DNA from 3 places in the Clostridium nitrophenolicum genome. Region 3 is predicted to be linked to each of the others. Evidence: riboswitches for the same ligand, from Rfam matches in the RefSeq annotation. Region 3 holds a riboswitch; each other region holds the start of a gene.
The links. Region 3 has a riboswitch for cyclic di-AMP ahead of ACZ5N4_RS11515 (cell wall hydrolase). Riboswitches for the same ligand answer to the same signal wherever they lie in the genome.
Positions count from the first base shown of each region.

Region 1: another riboswitch for cyclic di-AMP. It lies ahead of ACZ5N4_RS25270 (cell wall hydrolase); the one in region 3 lies ahead of ACZ5N4_RS11515 (cell wall hydrolase).
Region 2: another riboswitch for cyclic di-AMP. It lies ahead of dapB (4-hydroxy-tetrahydrodipicolinate reductase); the one in region 3 lies ahead of ACZ5N4_RS11515 (cell wall hydrolase).

Region 1 is NZ_AP042469.1:5,341,339-5,352,458, forward strand. Features, by position in the region: gene ptb (phosphate butyryltransferase) at 10-924, opposite strand; gene buk (butyrate kinase) at 917-2,011, opposite strand; gene ACZ5N4_RS25255 (NAD(P)/FAD-dependent oxidoreductase) at 2,095-3,696, opposite strand; gene ACZ5N4_RS25260 (CdaR family protein) at 3,677-4,918, opposite strand; gene cdaA (diadenylate cyclase CdaA) at 4,888-5,736, opposite strand; cyclic di-AMP (ydaO/yuaA leader) riboswitch at 5,873-5,999, shown strand; gene ACZ5N4_RS25270 (cell wall hydrolase) at 6,002-6,529, shown strand; gene ACZ5N4_RS25275 (NAD(P)/FAD-dependent oxidoreductase) at 6,690-7,541, opposite strand; gene trxA (thioredoxin) at 7,667-7,984, opposite strand; gene ACZ5N4_RS25285 (tetratricopeptide repeat protein) at 8,185-9,462, opposite strand; gene ACZ5N4_RS25290 (DUF4652 domain-containing protein) at 9,484-10,251, opposite strand; gene ptsP (phosphoenolpyruvate--protein phosphotransferase) at 10,417-11,120, opposite strand, start outside.
Region 2 is NZ_AP042469.1:884,384-895,503, reverse strand. Features, by position in the region: gene murI (glutamate racemase) at 1-277, opposite strand, end outside; gene ACZ5N4_RS04070 (cell wall-binding repeat-containing protein) at 1,008-2,918, shown strand; gene ACZ5N4_RS04065 (YitT family protein) at 3,145-4,002, opposite strand; gene add (adenosine deaminase) at 4,216-5,250, opposite strand; gene ACZ5N4_RS04055 (hypothetical protein) at 5,429-6,109, shown strand; gene ACZ5N4_RS04050 (GntR family transcriptional regulator) at 6,193-6,825, opposite strand; cyclic di-AMP (ydaO/yuaA leader) riboswitch at 7,117-7,250, shown strand; gene dapB (4-hydroxy-tetrahydrodipicolinate reductase) at 7,256-8,071, shown strand; gene glpT (glycerol-3-phosphate transporter) at 8,122-9,459, opposite strand; gene pgtP (phosphoglycerate transporter protein PgtP) at 9,540-10,883, opposite strand; gene ACZ5N4_RS04030 (HAMP domain-containing sensor histidine kinase) at 11,093-11,120, opposite strand, start outside.
Region 3 is NZ_AP042469.1:2,458,498-2,469,617, reverse strand. Features, by position in the region: gene ACZ5N4_RS11560 (4Fe-4S binding protein) at 1-650, shown strand, start outside; gene ACZ5N4_RS11555 (ABC transporter ATP-binding protein) at 797-2,536, opposite strand; gene ACZ5N4_RS11550 (GNAT family N-acetyltransferase) at 2,848-3,699, opposite strand; gene ACZ5N4_RS11545 (TetR/AcrR family transcriptional regulator) at 3,686-4,312, opposite strand; gene msrB (peptide-methionine (R)-S-oxide reductase MsrB) at 4,546-5,004, opposite strand; gene ACZ5N4_RS11535 (SIMPL domain-containing protein) at 5,065-5,748, opposite strand; gene ACZ5N4_RS11530 (DUF6483 family protein) at 6,135-6,482, shown strand; partial or broken gene ACZ5N4_RS11525 (peptide ABC transporter ATP-binding protein) at 6,522-6,617, opposite strand; gene ACZ5N4_RS11520 (hypothetical protein) at 6,676-7,125, shown strand; cyclic di-AMP (ydaO/yuaA leader) riboswitch at 7,486-7,616, shown strand; gene ACZ5N4_RS11515 (cell wall hydrolase) at 7,618-8,427, shown strand; gene ACZ5N4_RS11510 (glycoside hydrolase family 18 protein) at 8,947-10,233, opposite strand; gene ACZ5N4_RS11505 (CpsB/CapC family capsule biosynthesis tyrosine phosphatase) at 10,669-11,120, shown strand, end outside.

The DNA.
Region 1 (11,120 bases), 2.9 Mb from region 3:
GTAATTAAACTATTTCTTTTTTAACTGAGTAGCAACTAATGCTGCCAAGGCTATTGAATACATTTTTGTTTCATGGCTATCATTTCTTGAAGTTAAAACAACTGGTGCTGATGTTCCAACTAATAATGCTCCACTCTTGCATTCTGTTGTATAAGTTAAAGTCTTATACATTATATTTCCAGCTTCTATATTTGGCATTAATAATATATCTGCTCTTCCAGCAACTGGTCCCGTAACTCCTTTATGTGCTGCTGCTTCTTCTGATAGCGCATTATCTAGCGCTAGTGGCCCATCTATGAAGCATCCTTTTATCTGACCTCTGTCATTCATCTTTGAAAGTATTGAAGCATCTACAGTTGCTTGCATACTAGGATTTACAACTTCTACAGCGCAGATAGGAGCAACCTTTGGCTTTTCTACTCCAACTGCTTGAGCCACAGTTACTGCATTTTTAACTATATCTACTTTGTCTTTAAGCTCTGGATACATGTTGAATGCAGCATCTGTTAAGAATAATAATCTATCAAAATTATTTAACTGAAATACACCAACGTGTGACATTAATTTTCCTGTTCTTAACCCAACTTCTTTATTTAGTACTGCTCTTAGGAAGTTTGCTGTATCAATAAGTCCCTTCATTAACATATCAGCTTTTCCTGATGAAACTAACTCAACAGCTTTTAGTGCAGCTTTTACATTATCTTTTTCATCAACTATTTCAAAATTGCTTAGGTCCATTCCTATTTCTGCTGCAATAGCTTCTATTTGTGACTTTTCGCCAACTAGTATAGCATCTGCTATTCCTTGCTCTTTAGCATCTCTAATAGCTTCAAGAACTGGCTTGTCTTGAGCTACTGCGACTGCTACCTTTTTTGTTTCTTGATCCTTAGCTTTTTGTAAAACTTCTGCAAAATTTTTAATCATTGATAAACACCTCTTCCTCATATACTTTTGGTATTTCTTCACTCTTTAGTGCTCTTAATGCACCTTGAGCTAATGCTAACATCTCATCTTCTCCTGGAACTACTGTCACAGGAGCAATAAATTTAACCATTTCTTCTATAAAACTTGTGAGCTTTTTATTGTGAGCCATACCGCCTGTCAATATTATTGCATCTATTTGTCCTTTTAATTCTACAGACATAGCTCCTATTTCTTTAGCAATTTGATAAGCCATGGCATTCAGAATAAACTCTGCTCTTTTATCGCCCTCATCTATTCTTCTATTAATTTCTCTTCCATCATTAGTTCCTAAATATGCCGTAAGTCCACCTTGACCTATCATCTTTTTCTTTAGTTCATCATATGTATATTTACCACTGTAACAGAGCTTTACTAGATCTCCTACAGGAAGTCCCCCTACTCTCTCTGGAGAAAAAGGTCCTTCTTCATTAGCATTATTCATATCAATTATTCTACCGTCTTTAACTGGCGATATTGATATTCCACCACCTATATGAGCTACAACAAAGGAACTTTTGTTGAAGTCCTTATTTAACTGAGTACACACTCTCCTAGTAACAGCTTTTATATTTAATGCGTGAACAAGTGATCTTCGTGGAATATCTGGTAGTCCCGATATCCTAGCTACATCTTCTATTTCATCAACTGCCACAGGATCAACAATAAATGCAGGTATGTTTGCTTTTTTAGATATTGTATATGCAATTATTCCACCAAGGTTTGAAGCATGCTGACCTTGATAACCTATTTTTAAATCTTCCAGCATTCTTTCTGTAACTTTATAAGTCCCGCCTGGCATTGGTCTTAAAAGTCCACCTCTACCTACTACTGCTGATAAGCTTTCAACGGAAACATTCTGTTTTCTAATCCACTCCATTATAACTTCTGTGCGCATTTCTTTCTGTTCATAAATGCTGTTAAATTTCTTTATTTCTTCTACACTATGTGATAAATTTTCAGAAGCTATACACTGCTCATTGTTAAATAATGCTATTTTTGTAGAGGTTGAACCAGGATTTATTACGAGAATAAGATATTTAATATCCATATGATAACACCCCCATGAAACCGTTTTAATATACTCATTTATATTTTAGCAGATATATCGCAAAAAAGTATTTTTCAGAAAATTTAATATAATGGGCAATACTCTTTCATTAGACTTTCTGCAACTTTTAATCCATCTACTGCAGCAGATACTATTCCGCCAGCAAAGCCAGCCCCTTCTCCACAGGGATATAAGCCTTGTAAACTTACACTTTCAAGCCTATCATTTCTGGTTATTTTCACTGGGGCAGAAGTTCTAGTTTCAATTCCAGTTAAAATTGCGTTGTTGCTTGCAAAGCCCTTGATTTTAAAATCAAAATTGGCTAACCCCTCTTTTAGCGATTCGGAAACATAAGTTGGAAGACATTTTCTTAAATCTTTGAATTCATAACCCGGTCTATACGTTGGCTTTATATCACCTAACTTAGTAGATACCCTATCCTCTATAAAATCGCCTACTAACTGAATAGGTGCAAAGTATCCGCCTCCACCTAGCGTATATGCCAACTTTTCGTAATGCCTTTGAAATTCCATACCTTTTAGCGGTGTATCTCCTTCAAAGTCCTGCTCTCCTACGGTAACTACAATAGCAGCGTTAGCATTATCTTCATCTCTCTTATAGTAACTCATTCCGTTTGTTACAAGTCTTTCTTCTTCCGAAGCAGCCGCTACCACTTCTCCTCCTGGACACATACAGAAGCTGTAAACAGCTCTGCCTGTTGCTTTAGTTGTATGTGTAAGCCTGTAATCTGCAGCCTTTAACCTAGGATGTTCAGCATATTTCCCATACTGATTTAAATTTATTAGCTTTTGAGAATGCTCAACTCTTACACCTATAGCAAAAGCCTTTGGCTCCATAAATATATCTTTTCTATATAACATTTCATAAGTATCTCTCGAACTGTGCCCAATAGCTAATATTAAGCTTTCACATGGAATTTCCTCTCCATTTACTACAATCGCCTTCAATTGTTTATCCTTAATGATTAAGTCCTCTAGTCTATTATTAAATTTGATTTCTCCACCTAACTTTATTATCTTTTCCCTTATATTTTTTACAACAATTTTTAATATATCGGTTCCTACGTGTGGCTTTCCGCTATATATAATTTCTTCAGGTGCTCCAGCTTTAACTAACTCATCTAACACGAAATCACATCTAGTATCCTTTATTCTTGTTGTAAGCTTACCATCAGAGAAAGTTCCTGCTCCACCTTCTCCAAATTGTACATTAGATTCAGTGTTTAACTCTCCTGTACTCCAAAATTTATTTATAGTCTCTGTTCTCTCTTCAACTTTTTCTCCTCGTTCTATTATTAATGGTTTATATCCTTTTTGCGCCATCAAAAGACCTGCAAACATACCTGCAGGCCCCATTCCAACTATAACTGGTCTATATGCCATTTTTTTAGTGCCAAATTTAAACTCTTCTTTATGTCTTTCCTCTTGTATTTTAACATCCTTATCATTTATCCTATTTATTACTTTTAATTCGTTATCACACTTTATTTCAACAGCATAATTAAACTTAATTAAATCTTTTTTTCTAGCATCTATTGATTCCTTTATTATTTTAAAATTTTCTATATCATTAACAGATATTCTTAGCCTTTTTGCTACTTTATTTCTTAAAACTTCTATATCTTCATCTATATTAATTGTTATATTATTGATTCTGATTGACATTTTTGCCCTCCAATATTTTTTTAGTTATTACTGCCTTTACAGTAGCCGGATTCTGCGCTACCTTAGATATTCCGCTAGGTAAGTTTAGAATAACATTAGTAACATGCTCACCTTCAGATAGAGAATTTAAATCTACATAACACTCAATATTTTCTGGTTTTAAGTTATTTATTGTACTTTCGGAGCCAGAAACAGTTATATTAACCTTATCAACATCTAAGCTTACAGCATAGTTATTCCCTAAATTCTTTGTCTGTATATTTAAATTAAAGTCTTTCTGCACAGTTTTATCTAAATTAATTTTTAATTTAATTGTACCATTGCTATTTACAAGAGTGACACCCTGGGGAATAACAACTTTAACCTCTGCAGTATCTTTATTGTATAACTTGCTTACATCTATATTTTCTGTATCTAAAGCCTTTATATTGGAAACTACTTTTTCATCTCCAGCTATATCTATTGTGTCAGGTACAGGAATTATAGATTTTATATTTCCTTCATTGCTTAAATTCCCTTGTAATTTTAAATTTATAGGTACATTTTTAATCTTTTTAACTGGTACAGTTACTTGTATCGAATCTGGTTTTACAGATACATCCTTTATTACATTCCCAGAAGAATCCACTGGTTGAAGAGATACTAACGCCTTTACATCCTGTGTAGAACCCTTTAAATCACATCTGGCAACTGCACTACTTACAGATTTAATTGCATCTGATGGACCATTTATTTCTACTTCAGTACTTTTTAATATAGGCTGCATTGCAAAAAATCCCTCTTTAGTTTTGCCCTCTGTTATTACCTTAACTGATACAGTTTTTTGCTTTAGCTCATCTAGTGTTATTGTCACCCATAAATTTTCACTATTTACTATTCTTACGTTTTCAGGGCTTTTTCTCACCGTAACTGGAATTTTGTTTTCTCCTTTTTTTACCACATATGCTCCTACATCCGATTCCAGTTTAAAATCTTCAGGCTTTACCGAATATATATCCGAAGCATTTCCTCTTATTGTTAGAGTTGCATTTAACTGTTCTTCCCCTACTGATACCAGCTTTGATTGTGATAATACATCTTTATTTATTACTTGTACTGGTACAGAAATTTTGCGCTCTCTCATAGGATTTTCTACATTAAAAATATATAACCATAGTATAGTTGATGTGATAACGCAGCATATTCTAATTATTATTTGCTGCCTTTTATTTTTCTCTTCCATACCATCACCTGCTCTCTAAAAGTCAGCTTTTTTTGCTGTCTTCTCTTAATTATTCTAATAAGAATATCTTTAAGTCTTTCTTTCGTATAATTTCTTGTAAGAACACCATTTACCGCAAGTGAAATATTACCGGTTTCTTCAGATACCACTATAACTAGGGCATCAGAGTTCTCAGATAAACCAATAGCTGCCCTATGTCTGGTTCCTAACTTTTTGTTTATTTCTTGATTATTAGTTAGTGGCAAAAAACATCCTGCAGACACAATTCTATCATTTCTGATTATTGTAGCTCCATCATGCAGTGGAGTGTTAACCACAAAGATATTTTCAAGAAGAGCAGAAGACACCATTGCATCTATCTTAGTCCCAGTATTTATTATATCTCCTAAGCCTGTCATTTGTTCAATTACTAGTAACGCACCTGTTCTAGTATCAGATAAATTTTCTATAGAATTTACAACTTCAGTTATAACTCTTTCCATTGTTTCTTCATCTTCTAAAATGTGTTTATCATTAAATGCAGTTCTTCCTAAGTGCTCTAAAGCACGACGTATTTCTGGTTGAAAAATGATGATAAATGAAAGAACTCCTATCGTTAATGTTTTAGTTAGAATCCAATTTAGCATTGTCAAATTGAGAAAGCTACTGACCGGAATAAGTAATATTATAAATATTATTCCCTTTAAAAGTTGTTCAGCTCTAGTTTCTCTCATCAGCATATAACCTTTATAAAAAATATATGAAACTACCAATATATCCATTATGGAAGATATGCCCATATTTTTAATTGAATTAACTACAATATCTAATATTTCCACCCATTTCACCGCCCTTATAAAAATACCTATTTACAATTATACACTATTTAATGTTATTTATTTCAATACTCAAGTTTATTTTATAAAATATTAATAAAAAAAGTTATACCCTGTATTTTTTTTGAATTAATGGGTACAATACCATTAGCCTAAGTTTTTTATTAAACACGGGGAAACCAAAATTTTGGGGTGAATCGCATTTTGCGTAGGTTATGCCTTTACCGAACCCGTCAGCTAACCCCGTAGGTAAAAGGAGAGGATTATATTGAAAAAAATTACTTTTTTTATAACAATCTTGTTGACACTTTTACTTTTATCTGTTAACAAGGTAAATGCCATGGATTCAAATAATTCGGATTCGACATTATTTAATCAACAAGATCAAGTAGTTCAAGTTTTTAACTGCTCAGACCAAAAAGTATATATTACTCAAAAAGATATACACTTAATGGCTCAAGTAGTTTATGCAGAAAGTAACTGTGAACCTTTTGAAGGCAAAGTAGCTGTTGCTTCTGTAATACTAAATCGCTTAAAATATCCGGAATTCCCCAAAACCGTAGAAGGTGTAGTTAAACAAAGAGGAGCCTTTTCTTGCGTAATAAATGGAAATATAAGTGCAGCTCCTGATGAAGATTGCTATAAGGCAGTATTCCAAGCATTAAAAGGAGAAGATCCTACTGAAAAGGCAGTTTTCTTCTACAATCCTAAGATAGCTACATCTCAATGGATGAAAAATATAAATAAAAAGAATGTTAAAACCATTGGAAATCACGTTTTTTTTGTAGTTAACTAGACATACTTTTGTTTTAGCTATAGGCAGCTAAGCACATATATAAATAGCCTCATACATATCTTAGTATATGCATGAGGCTATTTGTTTATTAAATCACATGAAAATAAAAAATAAGCCGATAAAATGGTATATTCTCGGCTTATTTTTTATTTAATTTTACCTAAATTGAATCTAAATATGAAACAGCACTTAATGCTGCCACCTGACCTTGACCTGCAGCTCTCATATATTGGTACGGCTTGCCTGTGCAGTCACCTGCAGCAAAACATCCTTGAATGTTAGTTTTCATGTTTAAGTCTACTTTTATATGTTCATTATCCATAGCAATGCCTGGAACAAGTTGATTTGGCGCTACGCTATCCTTTAATACAAATACTCCATCAGTAACTAATTCTCCATTTCTCAATATTACTTTGCTTACTCTATCTTCCCCTTGTATCTCTAAAGGTCTATCATTAACCGTCTCAATGTTATTTCTCAAATTATAGTTTCCATTATACATCGGTACGTAATATAATTTCTCTGTCAATTCACTTACGTAATTGGCTTCTTCCTCAGCATCCTTATTATATCCTATTATTGTTACTACCTTTCCTTTGTAAAGAGGCGCATCACAGGTTGCACAATATCCTACTCCTCTTCCCAAAAACTCTTCTTCTCCCTTCAATGGTTTTGTATATTCCATGCCTGTAGCAATAATAACTGACTTTGCCTCATACATTTTGTCATTTACCATTAAAGCGAAATAATCACCCATTGCATAAATATTGTTTATTCTCTCAGTGGTTACACCTATATCCATAACATTCATATGCTTTTCAAACTGAGCCTTTAACTCAGTTCCTGTAATATCATAAAAGCCTAAGTAATTATTTACTTTAGGAGCTTTAATTAACTTATTACTAAAATCCGCACTTCCAAATAAGATAATATTTTTATTTCTAACTCTAGAATTTATCGCTGCTGATAAACCTGCTGGACCACTACCTACAATAGCTATATCATATCTCATCTTTTTCACTCCCTAATTGTACTTATAATAATTTGTATATTTTAAAATATATTAAACACTTAAAAGATTATAATACAAAATGACAAATTAACATTATGGTTAACTTGTCATTTCTAAATCATAGATTATATATGCTTTTCTATTAAACCTTTTATTGCTTCCTTAGGTCTAAAGCCCACTATCGTCTCAACTATATTTCCACCCTTAAATACCATTACAGTTGGTATACTTGAAATTCTATGCTGAGTTGATGTAACAGGATTATCATCAACATTTAATTTGAAGAATTGAGCTTTGCCTCCAAGGTCTGAAGCTATTTCATCTATTATTGGAGCAAGCATTTTGCATGGTCCACACCAAGAAGCCCAAAAATCTACAACTACAGGCACTGAAGAACCTTCAACGGTGCTAGAAAAATTTTCGTCTTTAATTTCTTTTATCATAATTCCACCTCCACTTATACCCCTATTAGGTATATTATATATTAATTTTATCCTATATAAAAAACATAGTCAATGGTTTTTAATAATTATTATCCAAATAAATAAACTACATTACTTTACATAGTTAGTCTATTCTTTATTTTTAATTATATGTATGAGCAAAATATTTATTAATATTATAAAATTAAAATATTACTAGTCTAATTCCTTACTAATGCCTTTGTTATAGAGTTATTATAAATAGAGTTTGGATATTTATCTATAAGTTTTTGGCTGTAACTCTTTGCTTTATCTTTATCTACATCTTTATATATTATTACCAAGTTATAAAGAATAGTCTCTTCATAATCTCCATTGCTAAAATTTTCGTCATATTGTGTATAATATTTTATAGCATTTTCAGCATCACCGGATAATTCATAGCTACTTCCAAGCATATAGATTATATGAGAATACAAATAACTTTGTCCCCCTAAATTATAAGCCTTCAAAAGATATTCCTTAGCTTCTAAATAATTTTTTGCATTAATGTATTCAGAACCTTTATTATAAAAGTAATTTATACCTTCTTGAAGTAACAATTCATAAGCTTTTGATATAGTAAGCTTATCATTGATAGACAGGTTCTTATCTTTCCAATTCATATATTCATTATATATATTCTCAAAATTTTTGTTTTCAATATCATTTTTTATATTATCTGCTGGAAATACTTGAGCTTCTGATTTGACACTTGCTATATTATTTTTTGCAGCATTATTTTTTGCTACATCACTTTCTTTTATAGCACTCTTGCTAGTCTCTTTTTTTGTATCATTATTTTTAAAAGTACTTTTAACATTATTCACATTCATAAATAGCCTGCTTATAGTATCATGTTTTGCAAAATTTATTACTACTAAAGTGAAAGCTAATATACATACTATTCCACCAAATGCACAGGCTATTTTCTTTGCATCTACTTTTGAATTAATCATACCTAATTTTTTTAATTCGTTCTTGTTTTCTTTAGCCATATCGTTATTTTTGTCAATCTTTAGCACCTTCTCAATATGAGAAAGTGCCTTATCATAATTACCCTTGTTTATGCAACAAATTGTGATATAGTTATTTACGTTTATATAATTATAGTCACTTTGCGAACACTGATCCAAAATTCCTAAAGCATCATTTATTTTTAGCTCTTTAATAAGCCTTAAAGATTCACAGTAAAGCCTTTGTCTTTCGCTATCTTTTTTACTATCACTTAAATATCTTTCTGAAACTCCGTCTTTATTCACTTGGCAATTCATTTTCCAAAGCTTCTGACAGGTATCCAAATCACCTTTTAGATAATAAAGTAGACCTTTTAAGTTAATAGCTGCAGCATTTTTTATATCTAATGAAATACTTTCTTCACTGAGTTCTATAGCCTTATCAATATAACCATTATTATACTTTTCTAATGCCTTAATGTATGCTTTTTTGGATTTGTCCATGTATCATTCTCCTCGGTTTATCTACTGGTTAGCTCCATTAATTGTATATATAAGCTTTCCTGTAGAGCTTTTTACTTCCATTTGTTTATTCAGATTTATATCAAAAGAATAAATAGTCCAATTTTCTACATGTGATTTATTATAGTCGTCATCATCATAAACATTTACCTTTAGACTTATATTATTACCATTCTTTTTCGTTGACATAATTTGTTGTTTTTTATCTGGAGTTTGAAAAATCAACGATAATTTTCCTGTAGTAACATTAAGTAAATATAAATTCCCTCCTTTAGAAACAGTACCGTGAGCTGAACCTATTATTACCATTAAGTTTTCATTATCTGCCCATTCTATATATCTTGGTGAAATTTTTTGGTTATCCGCTATTTCAAAGCTAAAGATATTTTCGTTATTATCCTTTACAAATATTTTTCCTACACCTTCTTCTAATGCTTCTGAACCTCTTCCTTCTATGCAAGCTGCATTATTTCCATTGCTACTAGTTATCCATGGTGTATTAAAACTTATTTTAGTTTCTTTAGAAGCTTGCTGTTTTACAATCTTAGGTATGTTAGCATTTTGCTTATTAACTGTGCTTGTATTATTTTTTGTTTCTTTAGAGTTATTTTGGCTATCATTAGTCTTTTCATTATTATTATTTTGTTGTACTGATGTCTCATTATTTACAGCAGTAGATTTATCTTGTTTATTTGAACAAGCAGTAAGTCCAAATGCTAATATCATTGATACAGAGCATAGTACACATATTTTTATTTTCAAGTTCTTCATATAAATTCCTCCTTATACAGTACAAATAATAATATTTTTAGTTCTATATCTTATATTATATACTAAAATTATACCTTAAAGTTGATATTTTAACAAAAATAAACCCTAAGCTTGATTTTTATCTGGCTTAGGGTTTATTTTTGTTAAGTTAAGTAAACTATATAATTAATTTTGCATTATCAACTGTTTTGCTTTTAATATGGAAGATGCACTCATGGAGAATTCATCTAATCCATATTCTACTAATGTAGCGATAGCTTTTTCATCGCCAGCCATCTCTCCACACATTCCACACCATTTACCTTCCTTATGCGCTGCTTCTATAGTCATTTTTATAAGTCTCAATACTGCAGGATGCATTGGATTATAAAGGTATGATATTTTTTCATTCATTCTGTCTGCTGCTAAAGTATATTGAATTAAATCGTTAGTTCCTATACTAAAGAAGTCTACATACTTAGCAAGTTCATCTGCACAAACTGCTGCAGCAGGTATTTCAACCATTATTCCTGTTTCAAGATTTTCATTGAAATCTTTTCCTTCTTTTTTCAACTCTTCCATACACTCTTTAAGAATTTCTTTAGCTTGTAAGAACTCTTCTAATGATCCTATCATTGGGAACATTATTTTAAGATTACCAAAAGCTGAAGCTCTAAGTAATGCTCTCAATTGAGTTCTAAATATATCTTTTCTATCTAGACAAATTCTTATAGCTCTATAACCTAGGAATGGATTCATCTCTTCTGGAAGCGGTAAATATGGAAGTTTTTTATCTCCACCTATATCAAGTGTTCTTATAACTACTGGTCTTCCTTCCATTTTTTCTACTGCATATTTATATGACTCAAATTGTTCTTCTTCGCCTGGCA
Region 2 (11,120 bases), 1.6 Mb from region 3:
CCATTCCTATAATTGGAATACTATATTTAGATCTTAGATCTTCGATTGCTACACTTGTGGCAGTATTACAGGCAATAACTATTGCCTTAACTCGCTGTTGAATAATAAACTCTATAGCATTAAAAATATGTTTTTTCACTTCATCTTTCGGTTTTGGTCCATATGGAACATTTAATGTATCTGCGTAATATATATAATCTTCATGAGGTAACATTTTTAGCGCATCATGCAATACAGTAATACCTCCGATACCAGAATCAAAAAAACCTATTTGCATTTCTATTCCTCCAATAAATAAAATCTATATGTAAATTTAACATTCATGTAGCTTTATTATAACATAATAATATAGATTATTGTTTCACGTAATTTACTACGAATGCGTATCAATATTCTATTATTTTTGCGCTAATTTCCATAAAAGACTTAGAATCCTATATTAATTAAACAGTAACCAATAACTTTAATATTTTATCATTTTGATATTTTTTTATCATTTTGATAAAATATTAATTATCACTTTGATAAGAACAAATTATATTATTTTTTGATAAATACTAACTTTAATCTTTTTCTTTTAACAAAAATAACTTCTCATTATGATAAATTTTTCAATATGGTTCCACGTAAAATGGCCCTTTACTCTATTGGCATGAAAAATGCTTAATAAAATATACGTAAGTACTTAAAACCATTCTTAATCCCCATATAATTTAACAACCAACCCTAAAGAAATAGCGCAGCAACAAGTTGTGCTATTTCTTTTTGAGTTTTAACTTCTTCAATACATAGACAGGATTCATGGCTTTAGGTAAATAAACTTCATCTCACTTGGGTCATAATTTCAATTATGGATAGATATACTTTTATACTTCATATGACTTTCTATGGTAATAAATTACATATTGCTTATACCTATATAAATTAAATAGTTTTATCGTACTTAAATAATGGACAAGTTTTTAAAATTAATGTAATAACTTGTATACTAATTAAGGAGGCAATCAATGTTAAATACGAAGAAATATCTATCGCTAACCTGTTCTTTTTTTATTGTTCTATCATTAATGTCATCAAAAGCGTCTGCTGCGGCTTCAACTGTGAGACTAGCCGGTGTTGACAGATACGGAACTTCTGTAAAAATATCTCATGATAGTTGGAGTCAATCAGACTATGTAGTATTAGTTTCTGGAGAAAATTTTCCTGATGGCCTTAGTGCTGCACCTTTAGCAAAAAAATATGATGCTCCAATTTTGCTGACAGAAAAGGAAAACTTAAATAGTGAAATACTACAAGAAATAAAGCGTCTACAAACAAAAAATGTTTTTATAATTGGTGGTCCAGGGGTAATATCTAAAAATATTGAAGATACACTTACCTCTCTTAACATATCCTTTACTAGATTATATGGACAAGATCGATATGAAACTAGTATTAAGGTAGCCGAGGTTGTTGGCTCAAAGAATGGAGCATTTATTTGTTCTGGAGAAAACTTTCCTGATGCGTTGTCAGCAGCATCTATAGCTGCTTCAAAGCAAATGCCTATATTGTTTTCTACTTCAAAATTTCTTCCATCTAATGTTAAGGAGTACATAAATGCCAATAATATAAATAATTTCTATGTAATCGGGGGAACAGGTGCCATAAGCGATAATGCCGTTAATGAACTTGAAAATGTAAAACGATTAAGCGGAATTGACAGATATAGCACTAATGCAGCAATTTTAAATGAATTTTCAAAGGATATAAATTTTAATAGTGTTTATTTTGCAAGTGGTGAGAATTTTCCCGATGCACTAAGTGGATCTTCTGCAGCTGCAAAAAATTCTGCACCAATTGTGTTAACGGATGGTTCCTACTATAGAGCTAAATCTATAATTGAGTCTAATAGTGAGTCCATTTCCTTCCTTAAACTGCTTGGTGGAACCTCCATTATACCTGATTCCTTAGTAGAAAGAATACTTAAACCATCTAAAACTCTTTTAGGCTATAGCACATATTATTATCCTGGAGATAACGCTTCCTATAATTCACTAGTAAGTAATTCCGACTTAATAGATGAAATAGCAACAGATACCTTTGATACTGATGGATATGGAAACTTAAGCGGCGATATACCAATAGATCAATTAAATTATGCTTCTAAAAATAAAATCTCAACTTTAGCTATGATAACTAATAATTTTGATGGAGATATAGCAAAAAGTGTACTTGAAAACAGCAGTAATAGAAATAAGTTGATTAATAACATACTTAACATGTTAGTTGCGAATAACTATAAAGGAGTTAATATAGACCTAGAGGGAATTTATTATTATGACAGAGATTATCTTTCTACTTTTATGAAAGAACTTTATAATGTTCTTCATTCTCAGGGCTTTGAAGTAACAATAGCAGTTCCAGCTAAAACTAGAGATAGTATTAATGATAACTGGGCTGGTGCTTTTGATTATGCTGAAATTGCTAAGTATTCGGATAAGATCATACTTATGACATATGATGAACATTGGTCCGGTGGAACACCTGGTCCCATAGCATCTATAAATTGGGTGCAGAATGTAGTAAACTATACTCTTACCGTCGTTCCAAAAGATAAAATAATAGTTGGCATAGCTTCCTATGCATACGATTGGACATCCACTGGAGAAAAAGCCGATGCATATGGCATTCAACAGGCATATAACATAGCTGCAAAATATAATTCTACTGTAAAATGGGACTCAACTTCTAAAAGTCCTTACTTTAACTACACCGATAGCTCAGGGGTCTATCACACAGTTTGGTTTGAAAATAGTACAAGCATAGGCTACAAATTAGATATTGTAAATAATTGCGATTTATCTGGAGCAGCAATGTGGAGGTTAGGTCTAGAAAATAGCGATTTCTGGTCAACCATTGCTTTAAGACTAAATAAATAATGATTTTATTCAATTGAATATTTTATTTTATAAAGAATTTCTTAGATTCAGATTTGAATCTGCAACTTATCTGAATCTTGGATAATTCTTATCCAGTGCATAATAATTAATTAGTTAAACTTTAATAATTATTATATAGATTTTAAATTTATATAGAAAAGGGGATGTAAATATACTAATAAAAATAAAATTTATTTACATTCCCTTTCCTATATTGTGCTTTTCTTTAATGAATAGCTCGTTTTCTGTGTATTTTCCCCGATACTTCTACACTCCCAATAGTAACAAGAGCATTTTCATCGAAGCCATGCACAATTGATTTCAATTTAGATATCTCTAGACGTGTTACCACAACATATATTACATTTGTCGGCCTTCCCATATATGCTCCTTTACCTTTAAGCAGAGTAACACCTCTACCAAGCCTGGCCATTATAGCCTCGGTTATATCAGTATATTTTTCTGATACAATAAAAACGGCCTTCGATTCATCTAACCCTTCAACAGTAATATCAATAACCTTAAATGCAATAAAGTATGCTATTAATGAATACATAGCTCTATCCCATCCAAAAATAAAACCCGCACTACTTAGTATAAATAAGTTGAAAGACATTACTATTTCTCCAATGGAAAATGATGAGCTTTTATCCATTATAATAGCTACAATTTCTGTTCCATCTAATGAACCACCATTTCGTATTATCAGTCCAACACCAGCTCCTACTATTATACCTCCAAAAACAGAGGCTAATAATACATCCTGAGTTATACTATCTATAGGTTGAAAAACTGTTACTCCAATTGATAACATAGTTACTGAAAATAATGTAGAAAGTGCAAAGGTTTTTCCGATTTGTTTGTATCCTATTAACAAGAAAGGGGCATTCAATATGAAAATATATACTCCTAGAGGAATTTTGGTTAAATAATTTAAAATAATCGAAATACCCGTTATTCCTCCATCTATTATATTATTAGGTATGAGAAACACTTCCAAACCAACTGATACTAAAGTAGCTCCCAACATCATAAAGAAAATTCTACTTATTACTCTAAAATGCTTATTATGCTTTTCTGTCATATATTACCTCCCTTACTTACTTATAATATTATATGGTGCTTTTTTATTCTTTGTTAAAATAATATATTACTTTAACAAAATTACTTATAATATAATATACTTATATATATACAGATTAATGTTTTATTTTTAAGCAAAAATTTTCTTTACATATAAATAAAACTGTTGATGATATTATGTTTTATAATACCACCAACAGCTTTCATATTATTGCTAAACAAGTTTAAGTTTTCGTAAAGCATCATCGTATTCTTTTATTAAAATAATTTTTTCTTCCTTAGAAGCAAAAGAAGCTTCTATTCCATTTTTTATTACCTTTAATATATCCTGCAGCGTAAATCCCTGCTCTTTTATTAAATAATTATATTCGTCAATTATAGATACATTTGAGACAGTAATATTATCTGTATTTATTGTTACAACTAATCCTTCATCCAAATACGTCTTTACTGGATGTTCATTGTAAGACTCAACAGCCTTTGTGTTTACATTACTGGTTATGCAAACTTCTAGAGGAATCTTATTGTCCTTTAGATATTGGACTGTATTTTCATCCTTAAATGCATATACACCATGACCAATTCTTTCTGCGTGCAATAATTCAATAGATTTTATTATGTTCTCATGTATACCAGTTTCACCTGCATGTATAGTACAATGAAATCCATAACTATTAGCTAAATCAAAAGCTTCTTTATGAAGTTCTGGTGGAAAATCATGTTCATTACCTGCTAGGTCTACTGCAACTATTCCCTTATTAAGATATCTTTTAGATATTTCTACTAATTGCTTACTTGTTTCGATGCTCTCATGTCTCATGGCACATACTATTAAATTGGACATTATTCCATACTTTTTCTTACTATCTTTCATTCCCTTTAAAACTGTCTCTATAACCTCTTCTGCTGACATCCCTTGTTTGGTGTGAAAAAATGGTGCAAATCTTATTTCGATATATCTCACATTTTGTTTTGAAAGATCTTCTAACAATTCACAAGTTATTCTATATATATGTTCATGTTTTTGCATAACTTTTATTGGTAAATCAAATTTATCTAAGTACTCTTTTAACGAATTACACTCTCCAAGGATTTTCACACATTTTTCAAACTCTAATAATTCTTTTGTTGGAATTTCAATATTTTCTTTTTCAGCAATATCAAGTATAGTTTCTGTCCTTATGCTGCCATCTAAATGGCAATGCAATTCTGTTTTAGGTAAAGCCTTAACAATTTCTATCAAATCCATTATATCCCGTCCTTCTAGTTAACATTTAATGTACAATACTATATCTTATTTTTATCTTGGGATATATTTTATCACAAAAGCTTAAGCCCTGCATTTTTTTATTTAAAACTAGATTTACAGTCATTACCAAAAGTTTTAAAATTATTTATAACAAATAGTTTAAATGGGGGATGTGGAAATGAATAACTGTATACTAATTAAAGATTTTAATTTTTCTATAAATCCTTATGAAATATCAAAAAAATTAAATCTTTCTCATGATAAGAATATTAGAATCGTAGAAAGTTTGGCAAAGGAAGCTGAAAAGATAGCGGTTCCTAAGACTGTTTTTAAGGAATGTTTTATATGTAAAAGAGGAGATAACTTTGTAGCGTTAGATGGAATAAGATTTAATAGTAGAGTTATTAGTATAAACTTGAGTTCAGAAAACAGAGCTTTTCCCTATATAGTTACTTGTGGTACCGAACTCAAACATTGGTGTGATTCTAATAATAATAAATTTGAAAAAAAGGTTGCTGAATTTATAACCCAAGAAATCTTAATTCAATGTCATACCCTACTTAAAAATTACATAGAAAAAAACTTTAATACAGGAAATTTAGCAAGAGTAAATCCAGGTTCCACTGTAGATTGGGATATTAAAGAGCAAAAAAATATTTTTAGTATCTTAGGAGATAAAGTTATCTCTACAGGAGTTGTCCTTGATAGCAATTTCTTTATGTCTCCCGAAAAAACCTACTCTGGAATTTATTTTCATAATGAAACTGATTATAAGAATTGTTATATGTGTAATGCTAAGGTTTGTCCTTTAAGAGAAAGAAATTATGATGGTAGTTACTACGATAAATACTTTAAATAGAAAATAGTTATATATATGCAGAAAAAGAACATCCGTGGATTTCATTTACGTAAATCTACGGATGTTACTTATGTTGAATTCAATTATTTATTCTCTTCATAAAGAAACTTTTTAATTCTATAATAACTATATTCATCACCTATTGCTATGAAGATATCACCTTCTTCAAATATAGCATGAGGTCCTGGAGAAAGTATCAAATTCCCTTCCCGTCTTATACCTATTATGGTAGCACTTGTATTTTGCCAAAACTTGCTTTCCGATATAGTCTTTCCAATAATATTGAGCCCTTTATCTATTTCAAACTCAAAAGGTACAAAAGGATTAGTACTGGCAAATCTATTGGAATAATCTATAAGTTCTTTAATTACTCCTTCTATTTTTCTTTCTAATACATTTTTCTCCTCTAGCAAATCTAATACTTCTTTTCTTAAGGAATTCACAGAACCTATATCTTTAAATTTATCTATAAACCTTAAACAGTTATCTACGGATTTAACAGTAATTCCACTGCCTTTTGTTACTTCTACTATATCCATTTCATTCAAAAGAATGATTGCCCTTCTAATAGTTTCCGGTGAGACGTTATAATGACTTGCAAGAGATGATCTTCCATAAAGTTTATCACCTATAGAAAAATCTCCACCTACTATTCTATTTGCTATATCAATTGCAATCTTTTGATATACAGGTTTCGTCACATACTCTTCTGACATTTTAAATTTTGTTTTAAGATGTACTTCATCTTAAAACAATTCCCCCCTTCAAATATGTTGGATTAATTAAATCCATAAATAGTATAGGTTATTCTTTCTATTATGTAAATAATAATTTAACAACTTAGCTAAACTTATAATGAATAACTTTATCTGGATCTTGATTTACATTAAAATAAGAACATTTAGAATTTTGTACAAAATGTAAACTAATACTCAAATTCGAAATAGTTACATTGGTTATTAATGACATGCAACAACTTGTATGTTATAATAAAGTTGTTACTATATTTTGAAAGAACGCTGAATCCTAAAAAGAACGGGGGAACCAATACTTCGGGGCGAATCTCAATTGAGATTGGGTAGGAATAAACCTCCCGTCCGAGTCCGTCAGCTAACCTCGTAAGCGTCAAAAGAGGGGGTATTTTATATGATTAAAGTAGGCTTAATAGGTTTAGGCAAAACAGGACAACATATAGCAGAGGGAATTTTAGAACAAGCTAACATGGAAATTGTGGCAGTAATTTGCAGTGCAGAGAGTTCAAAAAAAGGAATGGACTTAGGAGAATTACTTGGAAAGCACAAAACAGGAATAAAAATAAGCACTTCTGATGAGCTGGAATCTATTATTTTTAAAACTAAACCTGATGTAGTTATAGACTTCTCAAGTCCTAAATCAACTATGGAAAATGTTATAACACTATCTAAAATGAAGGTGAACTTGGTTATAGGCACTACAGGTTTTACTAAAGAAGATATTGATAAGCTTCAGAGTATAGCCTATAAGTTTAGCAACGGTATAGTGTACGCACCCAATATTACCTTAGGTGTAAATGTAGTAATGCTTTTAAGTAATATTGCAGCAAATATATTAAGTAACTACGATTTTCAAATTACAGAGATCCATCATAAGAATAAAAAAGATGCGCCTTCAGGTACTGCTTTAAAACTATCCCATGAAATAGAAAATGGACTTGAAACAGCAGGAGTATATAATAAAGATATACCTATTCATGCTGTACGTGCTGGCGGCGTGGTAGGAAAGCATGAGGTTCTTATAATTGGAGAAAATGATAAAATAGAGATAAGCCATGAATCTTTTTCAAGAAAAGCTTTTGCACTAGGAGCTGTTAATGCAGTAAATTATATTTATAAAAAATCTGGATATTATGAAATGAAAGATATATTGGACCTTAAGAAAATATTGTATGGATATATTAATACTTTAGAAAGTGCCTTAGGTTAACAAAAATAAATTTAATTTTAACTCAAAAAATAGGGTTTCAAAATGAAACCCTATACAGTTACCTCTGTATTCTCATTATATTTAGATCTATCATGAACATTCCAAGTAAAGGATAAAAATACTATAGCAAGTACACAAGATACTAAAAGTAGCATAAATCCGCCGTTCCAACCAAACCTATCTACAATTATCCCCATTACTATTTCAGCTACAACCTGTCCTCCCATATATCCAAAAAGGCCTGTAAAACCAGCTGCTGTACCGCCTGCTTTTTTAGGAACCATATCTAATGCGCTTACACCTATAAGCATTACTGGTCCATATATTAATGCACCTATAATTGCTAGTGTAATATTTATAACTATAAGACTACTGCTGTTCCAATAAACGAATACACCTAACGTAACGCCAATCATACAAATTATACCCATTGGTGCACGACGACCGTTAAATAATTTATCACTTATCCATCCAACTATTATAGTTCCTGGAATTGCTGCATATTCATATATCTGAAAAGCTATAGCTGTATCTTTACGAGTAAAATGCTTTGCTTCTTGCAAATATGTTGGAACCCAATTTATAACTCCATATCTAACTAAGTATACAAAAACGTTTGCAATGGCAATAAACCACAAATACTTATTATTCAATACATACTTAAATAGTATTTCTTTACCTGTCATTTCCCTTTCTCTATCATCTACATTTACTTCTGGATAATCATTTTTATATTCTTCTATTGGAGGAAGTCCAACAGATTGTGGTGTATCCTTAGCAAATATAATAAATAATATACCACCAACAATAGCTATTATAGCTGGTAAATAAAACAAACCCTTCCAACTTCCAAACATTGAAACACCAATTAAAGCAATAACCGCTATAAATCCACCACCGACATTATGGGCAGTATTCCAAATAGACATTTTAATTCCACGCTCCCCATCGGAGAACCAGTGAGTCATTGTTCTTCCACATGGAGGCCATCCCATTCCTTGAAACCAACCATTTAAAAGCATTAATATAAACATAAAAGTAATACTTGATGTAATTGGGAAAAATAAATTTACAACTCCCGAAAGTATTAAACCTGCTGCTAAAAAGTATCTTGGATTTGACCTGTCTGATAGATTACCCATAACAAATTTACTTATTCCATAAGATAATCCAAGAGCTGAAGCAACAAATCCCAATTGTGTTTTAGTAAAACCTTGAGTTATTAAATAGGCTTTAGCTAAAGAAAAGTTACTTCTAACAAAGTAATAGATAAGATATCCTATATAGATACTTAAAAACACCTGTATTCTGTATCTTTTATAGGCTGAATCGATTTTTTCTTCTGGCAGCCTACTGATATGAGGTGCAGGCTTAAAAATTCCAAACATTTAAAAAGTCCCCCCTTGTATTGTAATATATTTAAACTCTAATTTTAGAGCTTTTCACTTTTTTATGATATAAATATGAATTAAACAAGGTATTCCTCTTCTTCATTAGTTTTTTCTCTATCATGAAGATTCCAAGTTAACGCAAGAAATAATGTTCCTAAAATACAAGCACAAACAAGCATCATAAAAACTAAGTTCCAGCCATTGTATTTAAGGATTACACCTATCAGCCAATCTCCCAAAGCCGTTCCAAATAAATATCCAAACAACCCTGTAAAACCTGCAGCTGTCCCAGCGGCTTTTTTAGGCACTATATCTATCGCTGCAATTCCAACGAGAACTACAGGAACATAGATCAAGCAACCTATAAGCATTAAAGCTATTACATCAACACTATAATTATCTGCTGGATTCATCCAATAAAGTAATATAGCCAGTGTCACAAAAGTCATGCAGATGGCTGAAATTGGTCCCCTTCTACCTTTAAAGTATTTATCACTTAACCAACCTGAAACTAATATTCCTGGTATGCCAGCATATTCATATAAAGAATAACATCTTTGTGAAAGCCATTGAGGCGCTCCCTTTACCGTAGTAAGGTAAAAAGTACACCAATCTAAAACTCCATAGCGAACCATATATACAAATATATTAGCTATAGCTAAATACCACAAAAACTTGTTATTTAATACATACTTAAACAGTATTTCACTTGCGCGTAATTCTCTTTCTCTGTCTTCTACACTTGCTTTCGGATAATCATTCTTATACTCTTCAATTGGAGGCAGCCCGCATGATTGAGGCGTGTCTCTTAAAAATATAAGACAAGCTATACCTATACATATAGAAATAATTGCGGGGAAATAGAATAGGCTTTTCCAGGTACCAAAAATAATTATCCCAATACCTGATATAGTAGCCAAAACTCCTCCTCCCAAATTATGAGATACATTCCATATAGACATTTTCACGCCTCTTTCTCTATCTGAAAACCAATGAGCCATTACTCGTCCACAAGCTGGCCATCCCATCCCTTGAATCCAACCGTTAATAAACATGAGAATTATTATTAAATCTATGTTTGATGTAATTCCTAGCAAAATACTGATAATACTGGATAATATAAGACCTAAAGGCAAAAATATTCTAGCATTGCTTCTATCAGAAACAATCCCCATAAAAAATTTACTTAACCCATAACTGAAAGGTAAAACTGAGGCAGCAAAACCTAATTTTGCCGTGTCTAAACCTTCATTTGTTAAATAAGGAATTGCTAGTATAAAATTTTTTCTTACAAGATAATAAGCTGCATATCCAATAAATATAGTTGTAAGTACTTGGAAACGTAATTTTCTGTATTCCTTGTCTATATTTTCTTCAGATAAATAAGGTTTAGCAGCTGATGGTTTTAAAAAATTAATCATCTTTAATTAACTCCAAATCAATAATATTTTAATATTTAAAACCATATATAATATTTATATAACAATATTAACAATATTAACATTGTTAACACTTTTAACATTATTAACATTATATATAATTTGATACCCATTGTCAACGTTTTCTGAAATTGCCATTTTTTAATAATAAGACTTATTAGTTAATTTTAGTTAGTTTCTAATCTGCTTTTTTATTTATTTAAGGGAAGCTGTATAATA
Region 3 (11,120 bases):
TTAGAATATCAAGACGTATACCTACCAGAGAATTATGGTTTATTCGTAAACCTAAACTGGAAGAATCATTCCTTGCTGTTGTTATTATGGGTATCGTATTTGTACAAAATATAACTATGCTTAGTATATGGCAGTCTATTCTAAATTGGCTTGAAAAAGTTACTGGTACTGATAGCTACTACGTAACCTTCACTATAACATTTATTATAGCAATGTTAATTCCTATAGCAATGCTATCATTAACAGGATTAATTGCTAAGAAATTTAATGGAGATTCCGTTAAACAAAACTTTGCTAAATTTGGATATGCCATCATCCCGCTAGATATGACTGCTCATATAGCTCACAACTTATTCCACTTACTAGCAGAAGGCAAATCAATTTTATTTACTTTCATGGCATTGTTCGGACAGGAAATGCATGGTTCAGCTGCTATTTTAGATACTGCCACAATACAAGTTCTTCAGTATGCTTTAATTGTTCTTGGTGCTATTGGTTCAATATATACTGCATACAGAATTTCTAAGAGCAATTATGGCGGTAAGAATAGTAAGTCTCAAGGATCTTCTATAGTATATGGAGTATTAATTCTGGTATTAGCTATTATAAATATAATACTATTCATGCTCCCAATGGCAATGCGTATGTAATTATATTTAGATTGTCGTATATAATATAATTGTCATAATTTAATTGAAAAATTTAAGGTTGGTTATTTATGAAAATAACCAACCTTAAATTAATTTCCTCTAGTACTTGTACAAACAAATATTTTTGCATTCCTTTATAGTTTTGATTACGAAACTTGTTCAAATTGTAAACTATATAAAGAAGCATATATACCCTTCTTATGCATAAGCTGTTCATGAGTTCCTGATTCTCTAATACCATCCTCTGTCAATACTAATATTTCATCCGCATTTTTTATAGTACTTAATCTATGAGCTATGACTATAGTAGTCCTATTTTTTGAAAGCTCTTCTAAAGATTTTTGAATATATTTTTCACTTTCATTATCGAGAGCAGATGTTGCTTCATCGAGGATCAAAATTGGTGGATTTTTAAGGAACGCTCTAGCAATAGATATTCTTTGCTTTTGTCCACCAGAGAGTTTAACTCCTCTTTCTCCAACAAAAGTATCATACCCATCTTCTAAATTCATTATAAATTCATGAGCATTTGCCTTCTTAGCTGCTTCAATTATTTCTTTATCAGATGCCCCAGGTTTTCCGTATGCAATATTTTCTTTTATAGTGCCTGAAAACATATATACATCCTGCTGTACAATACCTATAACCTTTCTTAGAGATTTTAATTTTATCTCTCTAATATCTTTTCCATCTATTTTTATAGAGCCACTATCTATTTCATAAAATCTAGGTATAAGGCTGCAGAAGGTAGTTTTACCACTTCCTGATGGTCCTACTAGTGCAATATTTCTTCCTGCATTAATTTTTATATTTACATTATTTAATATTGTACTTTTATCATCATAGCTGAAGGATACATCATTAAATTCTATTTCACCCTTAATTTTTTCTAATTCTACAGCATTAGGCTTATCCATTATATCTGGTACAGTATTAATTACTTCTAAAAATCTGGCAAAGCCAGTAATACCTTTTTGAAACTGCTCTGTAAAATTCACTAGTTTGTCTATAGGGCTTAAAAATATGTTTATATATAAAATATATATAACTAGGTCCGATACCTTTGCTTCTCCCCTACTAATGAATATTCCACCTAATAATATAACAGTAAGATATAAGATACCTTGAAAGAAACCATTTCCGCTAAAGAATTTTCCCATAATAAAATATCCTGCTTCTTTGGTTTCTAAAAACTCCATGTTTCCTTTTTTAAACTTACTATTTTCAACTTCCTCATTTGAAAATGATTTTACTACTCTAATACCAGAAAGACTATCTTGAATTTGAGCATTAACATTTGCTATCTTCTGTCTATTTTTCATAAAGATAAACTTCATTTTTTTATTATAGAAGTATGAGAAATATAACATAACCATAGTTAAAAAGAATAATGCCGAAGTAATCTTAACATTTATATTCATAAGTATTATAAATGAACCTAATATTTTAATTATAGAAATAAACAAATCTTCTGGGCCATGATGTGCTAATTCCGATATATCAAAAAGGTCAGTAATTATTCTAGACATCAACTTGCCTGTATTATTGTTATCGTAATATGAAAAAGATAACTTTTGAAGATGATTAAAAATATCACTTCTCATATCCGCTTCCATTTTAGCTCCCATTATATGTCCCCATGAAGTTATATAATATTGACAAAAATATCTTATTATATACATTGCTAGCAGAGCAACTCCAATTAGAGCTACAAATTTAATTATTTGATCACTAGTTTTATTTGTGTATACATCATTCAGCATATATCTTACTATTATTGGAAACACAAGATCAATTGCTGAAAGTGTAAGAGCACAAAACATGTCCATAAAAAACATATTTTTATAAGGCTTATAGTATCCTATAAACTTCTTTAAAGTATCCATTTATGTCCCTCCTTTAATTTATTAATACATCTGTCACAAAACTGTATTAGTATTTATTTTTTGTACAATAAAATAAAGTTATCATCTTATGGATTAATATTCAATAGCAAAATAATTTTTCAAAAAATTTCTACTTCTATGTAATTCTAAAACTAAATTGCCGATAACATTACTTAAAGCCACCTCTACATGAGGGAGAAATTCAATATTATAAGAAAAATGAATTATTATATACCTCTTTTTATAAAAATAGCCACAAAAACTTGAAAATTTTATAATTTTTTTATTTTTTGTGGCTTATATTAAATTTTTTATAATGTATAGTACATTTCATATTGTGCTATTTTATCCTGTGTAAACCCAATATGATTTACAAATCCTTGAATAGATGAATTATTTGGGAAACCTAACGTGACCTTAGATAAATTTAAGATTTTACTTCCTTCCAATATTAACTCTTTTGCAACACCTTTGTTTCTAAAAGAATTATTTACCCATAAAAAATTTATTTTGCCATTCTTATTCATACTTATAACTCCAGCTAATCTATCTTCAGTGCATGCAGCTAAAGTCAATTGCTCTTCTGACTTCTCTAAATAATCTACATCATTTTGCCAATTAATGTGCACATCTAATATTTTTTCTCGTATAACTTTTAATCCAGCAGTATCCATTGGCTTTATGATTAAATTTATTTTGTTATTCTTCTGTATTTTACTTATGTCGTCTAATATATAGTAACTTAAATCATATATTTTTTCATAATTTAATCTTTTGTAAAAATTTACAGCCCTATCATTTCCTACAATAACCTCTAAAAACAACTGTCTGCAGCCTTGTTTGACAGCTTCTTCTTTATGAAGCTTCATTAACTGTTGACTTATTCCTAATCCTCTGTATCCCTTCTGTATTGCTAATGTACCACATCTCATAGTTTTTATACCTTCATAAACTTTGACTCCCCCAAGAACTACACCAATAGGTTTATCTTCATCTAATGCAATAAAGGACAAATCTAAGCTATTTCCCTCTGAGCCAAAAAATCTTTTTATAAAAAACTCCTGTAACATTTGTACTTTTATTATATAATCTTCAAATCCATTGTTAAAAGCATTAAAAACTAAGTCAATATCTACTTCTGAGCATTTTTTATAAATTATCATATTCATTTCCCCCAATAAGTTTTCTTAATATCATATCAATATGGTTTTCTATTATAGCTTCTGTAAGAGAAATGCCCATAACACTATTGAAAAATCCAATTCCATCTGTGGATGATAATATAATGTAAATCATTGAATCTATATCCAATTTAGAATTAAATTCTCCGTCGTCAATCCCCTGTTTCAATATACTTGCTAAATCATTATGAAATAATGTATATCTTTTTTGGGCTGCAACTAAAGTCTCTGGATTTCTTGAAACTACTGACCAAAATTCAAAGGTAAATTTGGCATTCAACAATGTATCTTCGTCAAACAATTCACCTAGAACCCACTGAATATATTTCTTTAATTTCTCAGTACTTTTAGCAGATTTTTCAAAGCTCTCTATCAAGCTATGTCTTTTATTAAACCTGTCCTCAGCAATTGCTAAAAATATCTCTTCCTTACTCTTAAAATAATTATATATTCCCCCTTTACTCATTCCTGTAGCTTTTACGATATCCTCCATTGAGGTTTCCACAAAGCCTTTTTGTGAAAACAATTTCATGGCATTATCAATTATATAGCTTTTTTTCTGTGTTTTAGATTCTTCACTAATTTTAGGAGACATAACAAACCTCCAAAACCGACCAGACGGTTTTTTATTTTATAATATCATTTTATATGTATAATATCAATATCTATTCTAAAATTATTGACAGTACAGAAGAGGTACAACTATAAATACTTACAATAAGTCAAACATCCAGGTGAATATCTATATAGAGAAACTAACTTTCGGCCTAGTACAACTATAATAAAAAAACAATTTACAATACTTAATTGCAAATTGTTTTTTTTAAACTATTTACTTTTAAATAATTTTACGTACTCTCCATATCCCTTTTCTTCAAGTTCATTAAAAGGAATAAATCTTAATGCAGCACTATTTATACAATATCTAAGCCCACCTTTATCCTGTGGACCATCATTAAATACATGACCTAAATGAGAATCAGCATTTTTACTTCTAACTTCTATGCGGTGCATATTATGGCTAAAATCTGCCTTTTCCTTTATATTTTGTTTTTCTAATGGTTTAACAAAACTAGGCCATCCACAACCTGAATCAAATTTGTCCAATGAGCTAAAAAGAGGCTCACCGGATACTATATCTACGTACAATCCTGCTTCTTTATGATTCCAAAATTCATTTTCAAAAGGTCTTTCAGTGGCATTTTCCTGCGTTACTTTATATTGAGTAGGGCTCAATTTTTTTAATAGTTCTTCATTGTTAGGTTTTGGAACTTCATCTTTCTTCATCTATTATCACTCCTTTAGTATTAGCTTATCTAAAGTCGATAATATAATTCAAGCTGTACTTTAAAATGTTTTAGCTAAATAATTAAAAATAGCCTTCACCTCTGCATTAATTTCAATTACCCCTTCCATTATAGGTGTAGCTTCAGTTGACGCTGCTAGTACAGCTTGGCGGTATACAGGTCTAGGTTCCTTCTTTTCTTCTATTATTCTAATTGGGGTATTGTTAACAATAACATTTAATGTCTCTCCAAGTTCTCTTGCTTTTTCTAAAGCATTTCTTACAGCAATTTTTAATGCTTGGATATAGTATTTTTCTGGATTGTCAATGGTGAAAGTAATGTTATTTACAACATTAGCTCCACTAGCTACAGCTGCATCAATGATTTCACCAATTCTGCTTAAGTCTCTTAGTGTAACTCTAAATGTGTTCGTAATTTTATATGTTCTAAACACCTGCTTTCCTTCAATGTAATCATATTCTGGGGTTATGGTGTAATTTTCAGTTTTTATATCCCTTTCTTTGATGCCCATTCTTCTAAGTGTATCTAATATTCTGTTGGCTTTTTCGATGCTTTCTGCTTGAGCTACTTTTAAATCTTTATTTTCTACTATAACTCCTATGCTAGCTACTGCTATATCAGGCTTAACCTTTATATTCCCCTTTCCATATAAAGTCATAAGATTATTTTTAACATTTGTATTTGGATATTTTAAGTATGGATAATTGTAGAAGTATCTTTGCATAATGAATCCCTCCTAAATATACGTTTAATATAGGACTACTTGTCCAAAAGTTAACTTTCTAGTTAGTTTCCCTATATATATATTAGAAAAGTAATTTTTTAATTCCCCTAACTTAATATTTCAGAAGTATGAAAGGTTGTATAAACAGGATTCTTGGCTTCAGATGTAGTTTTAAACTCCATCTGAAGCTTAGAAGCCGTTATCCAGGGGCGTAGCGCCACTTACCCCCAACTTTAAGAAAAGCAGAGAGCCTAAATCTTCTATTTGGTGCGAATCACTTTCACAGAGTACGTTGGGGTGTTAGTGGCGGTAGACATCGGATAAATTATGTTATAATAAATATACACTTGTCACAGGCATTAATAAAAGAATTAAGGTGGAGTATTATGAATATCGAAAAGCTTATTGAACAATTTGGGAAAACCTTTGGAAAAATTATTTTTAATAAAAAAGAAAAGTATAGTGAGAAGGTTAATATTCACCAAATGAGTTCAGTAGATACATTCAAAATAATTTTTAACAAGTTATTTCATGATGGAAATTATAATAAAGCAGAAGATTTAATTTTTGATGAATTAGAAAAGAATAATTCACCTGAAGTATATGAAGTCGCAATTGAATTTTATAATTCACTGCTTAAAAAGAGTGATGAAGAATTAAATAAAAGCAATTTTCCAAGAAAAGAAATTTATCGAGGATTAGATGATATACAAAAGTTTAAAATTGATTTATAGGCCTATTAAATTATAGATTCTAAAGCATAGTAGAAGAAAATCAGCCATAAAAAGCACTCTATTTACAACCTCTCTAGCAAATCCCATTTCATGAGTTACTACTATTATTGCCCTACCTTCTTTTGCCTTTTCACTTATGTTTATTATATGAATATAATGAATAATAACTATTTTTATAAGAGGTAATACTGTAATGTTTAATCTAAAATCATTAAAGACAGTGCATACTTATTTAAATTATAAAGAAAATGAATCTAATAATACTGTAAATATATTACAAGGTGTTGTTACCTTATTTAAAGAATCCATTAATGAATTTGGTGCTGCTTCCCCTGAAGATGCTGTAGACATATGGGCTAAAGGTGTAAAGACGAGAAATGGTGCCTTACAATATGCTGTACTTAGTAAAAGTCTAAAAGCTAAAATGGAGAAATCTCTTAATAATACAAGCTGGATAACTGGTGCTTCCAGTCCATGGATAGAAAGTTATAAGATAACTGAGTATAAAAAAATCAACCGCATCACATATAAAGCAATAATAAATTTTCATCTAATGACTGCTAAACTTGATGCTGGATATGTAAATGCTGAATTAACTATCGAAAAGTCCGATAAACATTGGGTCATATCCAAAATTAAATAATATTTAGTCTCCCTATTCGGACCAACTTATCAATTAGCATTGATAAGTCGCTCGTGGAAAGCCATTTAGGCTTTTCACCACTATATAAGTTCTAAGTCTTTTCTGCAATTCCTCGCTAAGACTCATAGAAAAAGTATTTAATCTTACTGCAGAACTGTAAATATATCCTGACCTATAAGTTAACTTTCTGGTCAATTTTTCTATATAAATAGATTTGATACTTATCTTAAATACCTATTTTACATTTTGATGTCTAATATGTAAATTTAAGACCCTTGGTAAATTCCCATAATGGATTTTTTATCCCTTAATCCCATTAATCCTATATGGAATTACTCCTCGAATATTGTTACAATAACACTTGCAAGTAAGCCGAATCTCCATTTGGAGTACGGGGGATTTAATTTTAGGGGTGAATCTTTTAGATTTAAAAGTAGGGGACCTCAACCCGAACCCGTCAGCTAACCTCGGAGGCAAAAGAGGAGGAAGAATATGTTTAAATCAAAAAAATTAAGAGCATTGTTGCTAACTTTATCATTATCACTTGTATCTGCTAAATCTGTACATGCTGCTAGTTATACGGTTACCTATGGTGACTCACTATATCAAATAGGTAAACTTTTTAACACCACTGCTAACATAATAATGCAGAATAATGGACTTTCAAGCAGCACTATTTATCCAGGGCAGGTATTAAACGTTTCAGCAAAAACTTATACTGTACAATCTGGGGACAGTCTTTACTTAATAGCACAAAAATATGGGGTTTCATTGTCTTCTTTAAGACAAGCTAACAACAAATGGGACAACCTAATTTACCCTGGACAATCATTAAATATACCAGGAACTGCATCAAGTACCGTGGCTCAACCTTCAAAGCCTGCAGTATCTACACCATCAAAGCCTGCAGTATCTACACCTGTAGTTTCATATACTGCTAGTGACGTAGATCTTTTGGCAAGATTAATTACTGCTGAAGCTCAAGGTGCGCCATATACTGCAAAAGTAGCTGTTGGTGCTGTTGTAATAAACAGAGTTCAAGATTCTCGTTTCCCTAAGAGCATAAACGATGTAATATATCAAAAAGATGCTGGTTACTACCAGTTTTCACCAGTTTTAAATGGATGGATTAATAAACCTGCTACTCAAGACTCAATAACAGCAGCTTATGAGGCTTTAAATGGTGCTGACCCAACGAATGGAGCTTTATACTATTTTGATGATAGTACAAAAAATACATGGCTTTGGTCAAAAACTGTAGCATTAAGAGTAGATAATATGGTGTTCTCTTACTATAATTAAACATAATACAGATTAGGTATATATTGTAAAATAAAAAGGTTACTGTGCGTGCAGTAACCTTTTTATTATACTTCTTGTTCTTTATTCTATATAGGGAAATTGGCTAGAAAGTTAACTTATACAGTGGGATATGTTTCCAAAGCTAAAGTAGATTTAAAAACTTTGTGTCAATCTTAGCGATGGGTTTTAAGAGAACCTTAGAACTTTAAGTTGGTGAAAAGCCTGAATGGCTTTTCACGAGCAACGTATTAATGGTAATTGATATGTTGGTCCGAACTGAGCACAGCGCCTTAATGTTATATGAAGCTCCTCTTCCTTATGTCAGAGGAGTACTCACTGAGTAAGCGACCATATCAAAATCAAAGATTTTGTATGTCTGCTTAACCGATTCACGCAAAATCACAGATTTTGGTTCTCTGCTTAAAACACAAGCTTTAGACCGGCTAAAAGTTTTTAACGTGCTGAAGCTTGGAAACATATCCGGTTGTATAAGTTAACTTTCGGACTTTTACCCCTATATTATTTTATAACCTTAGTAATATGGAACATATCATCTAAGACTTGCCAATTCTGTGGGAAAGGTTGTGCTAATACCCAGTAGCTTACTCCCCTTAAACCATACTCATTAACTAACTTATATTTAGCCTCAACACTTCTGGCATCTTCAAACCATACAACGTGTTCTTTTCCATTGTCGTCAAAGTAGTTATAATGAGGCGATTGTGCTGTCTCATCATATTTTATTGCCGCACCACGAGCTGCAGCTCTATCAATGGCCGCTTGATTTCCTATGCTTTCTGCAAATTCTCCTCTTGGTGTATAAGGCAGTGTCCAATCATATCCATATAAAGGCATTCCCATCATAATTTTATCAGGAGGTATAACAGATACTGCATAGTTAATTACTTTTCTAACTTCATTTATTGGTGCGACGGCCATAGGAGGGCCTCCAGACCAGCCCCATTCATAGGTCATTATTATAACAAAGTCTACAATTTCTCCATGAGCTTTATAATCATGTGCCCCATGCCAAGCTCCAGTGGTTACATCATAGGTCTTAGGCGCTAAAGCTGTAGCAACAATATAATTAGGATGGAGCTTAGCTACTAACTTTCTTAAAAAATTGTTGTATTTTTCTCTGTTTTCCGGTGCAATTCTTTCAAAGTCTATTATTACTCCATAATACCCTTTATTTTGTATCTCTTTGAGAATGTTATTAATTAAAGTCTGCTGCAAATCATTATTATTCATAATATTGTTAATAAGCTGCGTATCAAAGTTAGCACCAGAAATATTAGTAACAGACATCATTGGGGCAACTTTGTTTTCTTTAGCTATTTGTATAATGTTATCGTCATTTAATGGTGTTAAACCTCCCTCTGCAGTTACATGATGGCTAAATGGAGCAACATAAGTTAAGTAATCAATAGCTTCCCCTAGAACTCTTCTTTCTTTTTCAGGAGTGCTAGGCTGAATAAATGCATTAACTTCAACGTATCCGTAATTTTTAGACTTCTCTGGAATTCTCAATACTAAACCTGGATAGATGTTATATGGACTTGATATATTATTAAGTTCAGCTATGCTTTCTACAGAAACGTTAAATTTTCTAGCAATGGACCATATAGAATCTCCTGGTCTAACTCTATATGCACTTTCTGTTGATGGTATAACTAAAGTTTGACCTACCACTAGCTTAGTGGAATTTTGAAGCCCATTAGCACTAATAATGCTATCGGTGCTGACTCCATTTTCTCTTGCAATAGTCCATATGGAGTCCCCTGGCTTAACCACGTATATTTTCAAGACTCTAACCTCTTTTATACATACTACCAATAATCAGTATATTCTACTTTTATTTTTATGTTCCGAAAAACAAGACTTTAGCTCTAAAATTTGTATGTATGTTAGAGAGCAGGGGCTAATATCCCCTGCTCATATATTATAATAAAAATATTACCGGTAAACTTTTATTTTCATCCCCCGTTTAATACTATACTATTCATAACTACTAAAATTGCTACATTAAATCATATTTTGAAATATAAAATATGAAATCTTGCATAAATTCCTCAATGCGAATTATAAAATTCATTAATACTTTAACAAAGAATTATATCATTTAATATTCTATTGTATTAACTGTTCAAAATTTATTTACAATTTAGATGATTTGATATATTATATTATTATAAATGATAATTTTCAGAATATATTTTAAATTGAAAAGAGGTCAACTATATGGATCTAAGCGAAATCTCTTTTATGGACTTGCATAATCACACTATTTGGTCTGACGGTATACACACACCTGAAAAAATTATAGAAAATGCAATTGTTAATTCTGTAACTACAATAGGTATTTCAGATCACTTCGATACAGATAAATGTCAATCAGTGCTAAAAAAAGATATTAAAAATTATATAATAAATATTAACCAGTTGAAAGAAAAGTACAAAGACAAGATTCAAGTACTTGCAGGAATTGAAATATGTATGAATAAAGAATTAAGCGACTTGGACAATCTACCTTATGAAGAACTTAATAAATTAGACTATGTACTTTTAGAATATATAGATTACTTCAAACACAGTGTTAAACTTAGTGAAATCGGAGAATACACTTCAAAGTTAACTTGTAAAATAGGACTTGCCCATACAAACTTATTAAACTCTTGTAAAATATATGGTTT